Regions from separate parts of the Streptomyces sp. NPDC057002 genome, predicted to be linked through region 1. Evidence: riboswitches for the same ligand, from Rfam matches in the RefSeq annotation. Region 1 holds a riboswitch; each other region holds the start of a gene.
The links. Region 1 has a riboswitch for thiamine pyrophosphate ahead of thiO (glycine oxidase ThiO). Riboswitches for the same ligand answer to the same signal wherever they lie in the genome.
Positions count from the first base shown of each region.

Region 2: linked by a shared signal. The riboswitch ahead of ACFT32_RS33725 (thiamine ABC transporter substrate binding subunit) and the one ahead of thiO (glycine oxidase ThiO) in region 1 are both predicted to bind thiamine pyrophosphate.
Region 3: linked by a shared signal. The riboswitch ahead of thiC (phosphomethylpyrimidine synthase ThiC) and the one ahead of thiO (glycine oxidase ThiO) in region 1 are both predicted to bind thiamine pyrophosphate.

Region 1 is NZ_JBHURZ010000011.1:275,643-277,897, reverse strand. It holds gene thiO (glycine oxidase ThiO) at 1-1,164, opposite strand, end outside; TPP riboswitch at 1,162-1,273, opposite strand; gene ACFT32_RS40415 (hypothetical protein) at 1,326-1,676, shown strand; gene ACFT32_RS40410 (NAD(P)/FAD-dependent oxidoreductase) at 1,709-2,255, shown strand, end outside.
Region 2 is NZ_JBHURZ010000008.1:119,487-121,741, forward strand. It holds gene ACFT32_RS33720 (ABC transporter permease) at 1-300, opposite strand, end outside; gene ACFT32_RS33725 (thiamine ABC transporter substrate binding subunit) at 276-1,313, opposite strand; TPP riboswitch at 1,437-1,543, opposite strand; gene rlmN (23S rRNA (adenine(2503)-C(2))-methyltransferase RlmN) at 1,568-2,255, opposite strand, start outside.
Region 3 is NZ_JBHURZ010000004.1:706,781-709,035, reverse strand. It holds gene thiC (phosphomethylpyrimidine synthase ThiC) at 1-1,232, opposite strand, end outside; TPP riboswitch at 1,225-1,414, opposite strand; gene ACFT32_RS23240 (YibE/F family protein) at 1,487-2,255, shown strand, end outside.

The sequences.
Region 1 (2,255 bases):
GGGCTGCTCCGTGAGTGCGGTGGCGGTACTGAAGCGCTTCGGGGTGAAGGGGCGGGCTTCCTCGGGGAGTTCGCCCGCCGTCAGGACGTGCGCCATGGCGTCGCCGGTCACCGGGGTGAGCAGGACACCGTTGCGGTAGTGCCCGGTGGCCAGCAGCAGACCCTCCAGGCCGGTCGGGCCGAGCAGCGGCGCGTTGTCGGGGGAGCCGGGCCGCAGTCCGGCGCGGGTCTCCGTGAACGGCAGCTCGGTGATGCCCGGGACCAGCTCGTGCGCGTCGCGCAGCAGCTCGTACACGCCGCCCGCCGTCACGGTGGTGTCCCAGCCCGTTTCCTCGCTGGTCGCCCCGATGACCAGCTCGCCGCTCTCGCGCGGCACCAGATAGACATGGCTGCCGCGCACGACCGCGCGCACGGTCCGGCTCAGGAAGGGCCCGTGCCGCCCCGGCATGGTCAGCCGTACGACCTGCCCCTTCACCGGCCGCACGGGAGGCAGTACGTCCTCGGGGACGCCCGCGAGCCGTCCGCTGAGGCTGCCCCCGGCCAGCACCACCTGCCCGGCGTCCAGGGCGGTCCCGTCGGCCGTGACGACGCCCGCGGCCCGGTCCCGCACGACGGTGAGCCGCTCCGCCCATGCCCGGTGGAAGACCACCCCCGCCCGTTCGCACGCCGTCACCAGCGCCCCGGACAGCCGCCGCGGGTCGATCTGGTGGTCGCCGTCGACGCGCAGCCCGCCGCGCACGCCCGGCGCGAGCATCGGCTCCAGGCGACGGCACTCCCGCCCCGACAGCCACTGCGACTCCAGGCCGGACTGTTGCTGCAGGGCGTGCAGTTCGCGCAGATGCGCCCGGTCGTCGGCGTCCAGGGCGACGGCGAGCGTGCCGCAGCGGCGGTAGCCGAGGTCGTGGCCCGTGAGGTCGGTGAGCTCGGCCGCGAAGTCCGGGTAGCGCCGGGCGGAGGCGAGGTTCAGACCGAGCAGGGTCTGCTCGCCGTAGTGCAGTTCCGTGACGGCGGCCAGCATGCCGGCCGCCACCTGCGCGGCCCCGCCGCCCGGCTCGGGGTCCACCACGGCCGTGGTGAGCCCGCGTTGTGCGGCCCGCCACGCGGTGACCAGGCCGATGATGCCGCCCCCGATGACGAGGACGTCTGACGTTCGCGTACGCGGCATGGGCGTCCAGCCCCTCCCTTCGCCGGCATGACCCGGATCAGGTTCGTACGGTCGGAGGCCGCCAGCCTCCCTCTCAGCCCGGTGCGTCCGGGCTCCCGCGAGTGCTCTACGTTGGCCACCCTAGCCCGATGCCGTATGTCGCAGTAAGGGAGCCTCCGTCCATGGCCCGATCCCTCGACGGTCTTCTCCTCGCCCCGGTCGCCGACCAGGCCCCGGGCCAGGTGGGGACCCGCACCCGGTTCACGTACCACGAGAAGGACGGCGAGATCTGGGCCGAGTACTCGGGCGGCGACGTCGTACGCGGCCACCTCGTGGGTACCCGGGAAGGTGACCGGCTGGACTTCCGGTACGTACAGCTCAAGCAGGACGGAACCACCTCCTCGGGGCACTGTGTGTCGACGGTCGTGGAGCTGCCCGACGGGCGGGTGAGGCTGGAGGAGACGTGGGAGTGGGAGTCGCAGCGGGGCAGCGGGACGAGCGTTGTGGAGCAGGTCACTGCGCATGAGCACTGACTGACAAAACGTCAGTTGTCTATGGTGATCAGGTGAGCGAGCAGACGCAGGAAGCAGGTCCGTCCGCGCCGCGGCGCGTGGTCGTGGCGGGTGCGGGCATGGCCGGTGTGCAGACCGCGGTCGCCCTGCGGGAGCAGGGCTTCAGCGGCACCGTGATCCTCATCGGCGCCGAGCCCCACCAGCCGTACGACCGGCCCCCGTTGTCCAAGGCCGTCCTGCTCGGCAAGGCCGAGGGCTCCGCCTTCGACCTCGACTTCGAGGCCCTCGGCATCGAGCTGCGGCTCGGCTGCGAGGTGCTGGGCCTGCGCCCCGGCGATCACGAGCTGGACACCGAGGACGGGCCCGTGCCGTACGACGCCCTCGTCGTCGCGACCGGCGCCGAGCCGGTCCGGCTGCCCGGCGCGGAGGGCGTGCCGGGCGTGCATCTGCTGCGCACCCTGGACGACGCCGAGCGGCTGCGGCCCGTGCTGGCCCGCAAGCACGACATCGTGGTCGTCGGCGCGGGCTGGATCGGCGCGGAGTTCGCCACCGCCGCGCGCGAGGCCGGCTGCGCGGTGACCGTCGTGGAGGCCGCCGAAC
Region 2 (2,255 bases), on a different contig from region 1:
GTCGAAGCGCGCGAAGACATACGCGCCGGGGAGTGCGATCAGCAGGGTGAGCGCGGTGGAGACCAGCGCCTGCCAGGTGGTGAACCACAGGACGTGCCGGACGTCGGACTGCGCCAGCACCTCCCCGATCCGCCCGAGCCGCCAGGCCCCGTCGACCTTCAGGCCACGCGCGACGATCGCGGCGACGGGGTAGGCGAAGAACGCGGCGAAGAACGCGACGGGCAGGGCGATGAGCCCGAACCGCGCCGCGCTCCCGCGCCGGTCCTTGCGGACGGCTACTTCAGTACGAGTGAGGTCCACGACTTGACCCACTGGTCACGGTTGTCGGCGATCTTCGCCGGGTCCATGGTCTCGGGATCCTCGGCCTGCGGCCCGAACTTCACGAACTCCGGCGGCACCTGGGCGCCCTCGCGCACCGGGTACACGAACATGTTGAGCGGCATGTCCTCCTGGAACCGCTGGGAGACCAGGAAGTCGAGGAACGCCTTGCCCCCCTCGCTGTTCTTCGCGTTGCTCAGCAGCCCGGCGTACTCGACCTGCCGGAAGCAGGTGCCCTGCGCGACCCCGGTCGGTGCCGTGCTCGGCTTGGGGTCGGCGTAGACGACCTCGACGGGCGGCGAGGAGGCGTACGACACGACGAGCGGCCGGTCGCCCTTGGCCTTCTTGCCGCCGGCCGAGCCGGAGAACTCCTCGTTGTAGGCCTGCTCCCAGCCGTCGACGACCTTCACGCCATTGGCCTTGAGCTTCTTCCAGTAGCCCTCCCAGCCCCCGTCGCCGTACTTCGCGGCGGTACCGAGCAGGAACCCGAGGCCGGGCGAGGAAGCGGAGGCGTTCTCGGTCACGAGCAGGTTCTTGTACTGGGGCTTGACCAGGTCGTCGAAGCTCTTCGGCGGCTCCAGCTCGTGGTCGGCGAAGTACTTCTTGTCGTAGTTGACGCAGATGTCGCCGGTGTCGACGGGCGTGACCCGGTGCTTGCCCTGGTCGGCGCGGTACTCGGCCTTGATCCGGTCGGATCCCTTCGCCTCGTACGGCTGGAACAGCCCATTGTCGAGCGCCCGCGAGAGCAGCGTGTTGTCGACGCCGAAGAAGACGTCGCCCTGCGGGTTGTCCTTGGTCAGGATCGCCTTGTTCACGGCCTGCCCGGCGTCGCCGTCCTCCAGGACGTTGACCTTGTAGCCGGACTGCTTCTCGAAGGCGGCGATGACGCCCTTGGACGCGGCCCACGAATCATGGCTGACGAGGGTCACGGTCTCGGAGTCGCCGGACCCCTGGCCGCCGCCGGAGGACCCGCACGCGGCGAGCGTGCCGGCCATACCGAGCCCGACGACCACAGCCGTCAGCCGCTTTCTCTTGATGCTCACTGGATTCCTCCTGGATGACCAGGAGAAGACGCGGCCCCGCCCGGGAACTCAGGGGTCCCGGGCAGGGCGCAACAGCTCGAGTGATGACCGATCTCCCTACCCAGAATGACCTGGGCCAGGTTCGGAGGGTCTGCGGCCGTGTGCCGCACTCTCAGCGCTGTGGCGCTCCCCTGTCGGAATATGAAGGTGTATGTACGACGGTCAGACTACCGTTCGGTGGCCGCGAGCTGACCACACGCCCCGTCGATCTCCTGTCCACGGGTGTCCCGGACCGTCACCGGCACACCATGGGCGGCGATGGCCTCCACGAACGCCTTCTCGTCCTCGGGCCGCGAGGCGGTCCACTTCGACCCCGGCGTCGGGTTCAGCGGAATGAGATTGACATGCACGGGCTTGCCCTTGAGCAGCCGCCCGAGCCGGTCGCCCCGCCAGGCCTGGTCGTTGATGTCCCGGATCAGCGCGTACTCGATGGACAGCCGCCGCCCGGACTTGGCGCTGTACTCGAACCCGGCGTCCAGGACCTCCCGGACCTTCCACCGCGTGTTCACGGGGACGAGGGTGTCGCGCAGCTCGTCGTCGGGCGCGTGCAGCGAGATGGCGAGCCGGCACTTGAAGCCCTCGTCGGCGAACCGGTGGATCGCCGGCACGAGACCGACCGTCGAGACGGTGATCCCGCGCTGCGAGAGCCCCACCCCGTCGGGCTCGGGGTCGGTGAGCCGCCGGATGGACCCGATGACCCGGTTGTAGTTCGCGAGCGGCTCGCCCATGCCCATGAACACGATGTTGCTGAGCCGCGCGGGACCGCCGGGAACCTCCCCGTCCCGCAGCGCCCGCATGCCGTCGACGATCTGATGCACGATCTCGGCGGTGGACAGATTCCGGTCCAGGCCCGCC
Region 3 (2,255 bases), on a different contig from region 1:
AGGTCGATGTTCTCCTTGATCTTGTGCATCGGGACATGGCCCGGGCCTTCGATCATGGTCTGTACGTTGAAACGCTTGGCGATCCGGTTGAGTTCCCCGAGCGTTCGCAGTTCAGCGAACTGTGCCTCGTCGTTGGCGTCCGCGATGGAGCCGGGCCGCAGTCCGTCGCCGAGCGAGTACGTGACGTCGTACGCGGCGAGGATCTCGCAGAGTTCCTCGAAGTGCTCGTACAGGAACGACTCCCGGTGGTGCGCGAGGCACCAGGCGGCCATGATCGAGCCGCCGCGGGAGACGATGCCCGTCTTGCGGTTGGCCGTCAGCGGCACATAGGCCAGGCGCACGCCCGCGTGGACCGTCATGTAGTCCACGCCCTGCTCGGCCTGTTCGATGACCGTGTCCTTGTAGACCTCCCAGGTCAGATCCTCGGCCCGGCCGTCGACCTTCTCCAGGGCCTGGTAGAGCGGCACGGTGCCGATGGGGACGGGGGAGTTGCGCAGTACCCACTCACGCGTGGTGTGGATGTTGCGGCCGGTGGAGAGGTCCATGACCGTGTCGGCGCCCCAGCGGGTCGCCCAGGTCATCTTCTCGACCTCCTCCTCGATGGAGGACGTCACCGCCGAGTTGCCGATGTTGGCGTTGACCTTCACCAGGAACCTCTTGCCGATGATCATCGGCTCGATCTCCGGGTGGTTGACGTTGGCCGGCAACACGGCCCGGCCCGCGGCGATCTCGTCGCGGACCACCTCGGGCGAGACGTTCTCCCGGATGGCCACGTACTCCATCTCGGGCGTGATCTCGCCGCGACGGGCGTACGCGAGCTGCGTGACCGCCTCGCCGTCCCGGCTGCGACGCGGCTGACGCGGGCGGCCGGGGAAGACGGCGTCGAGGTTGCGGAGGCCGCCGCGGGGCGAGGTGTGCTTGATGCCGTCGTCCTCGGGACGGACGGGGCGGCCCGCGTACTCCTCGGTGTCGCCGCGGGAGATGATCCAGTTCTCCCGCAGCGGCGGCAGGCCCCTGCGGACGTCGGTGTCGACGTGTGGATCGGTGTACGGGCCCGAGGTGTCGTACAGCGTGACAGCCTGCCCGTTGGTGAGATGCACCTGCCGAACCGGCACGCGCAGGTCGGGGCGGGTGCCCTCGACGTACGCCTTGTGCCAGCCGATGGACTTCCCGGCCTCCTCGGACTGTGCGTCCTGAACGGAGGCAGGCGTGCGTGCGTCCTTGTCGGTCATGAGACCTACTCCCTACGCCGGCATTACCCGGTAACAGGTTCGGCGGTCGACGCAGCGGTTTCCGTCTGCCGACGTTCCGTGTGAAACATCACTCGACTTCGGTGATGTTTCATGTGAAACATCGCTGGGACGGAGGTCAGCGCCCTCTCAGCCCGGTGCTCCGAGCTCCCGCGTGTACAAAAGGTGCCCCCACGCTAGCGGCAATTCTGGCGCGGTGAACAGAGGGCCCCCCTCGTTCTTGCGATGATCGGTCGGTGACCACGACGCAGCGTCCCCCTTACCCACCGCCCGAGCCGCCTCGCGGATCCGGCGCCGGAAACGGCAACGGCCGGGGAGACGGCCACGATTTCGTCCCCGGGTCCGGGTATGGGCCCGGGACGGGTTTCGGTCCTGGGGCCGGAGCTGGTGCTGAGCGTGGTTCCGGCTATGCCGGGGGATACGGGCCGGGCAACGGCCAGGGCGGCGGCTCAGACGGTGGGCATGGAGTCGGCCCCGGCGACGGGCAGGGTCCGGGTTCCGGAGACGGACACGGACACGGAGAGGGTTCCGGGACCGGAGGAGGCGACGGCCACGGACACGGACAGGGTTCCGGGACCGGAGGAGGCGACGGCCACGGACACGGACCCGGACCCGATTCCGCTCCAGGTGGCGGACACGGGCACTCGCACAGCCACGGTCCGGCCACACCCGTCTCCATGCATCTGCGCAAGATCATCGCGGCGATCCTGATCCCGTTCGGCGCGGCCGTGCTGGTCGGTCTCGTTGTGCTGTGGCCGGGCGGCGCCCCGTCGCACGAGCGCACCGGTGTCGGGTTCGACCGGCAGACCGAACAGGCCTCGGTCACCAAGGTCGTGGAGATCAGCTGCAAGGAGGCCGGCGCCTCCGGGGTCCCGCCGACCGGCGACACCTCCACCGCCGAGGGCTCCTCCGCGGTGCAGCAGGAGAAGGGCACCTGCAAGCGCGCGACGATCCGGGTCGACAGCGGCAAGGACAAGGGCCGCACCTTCACCGAGATCATCCAGC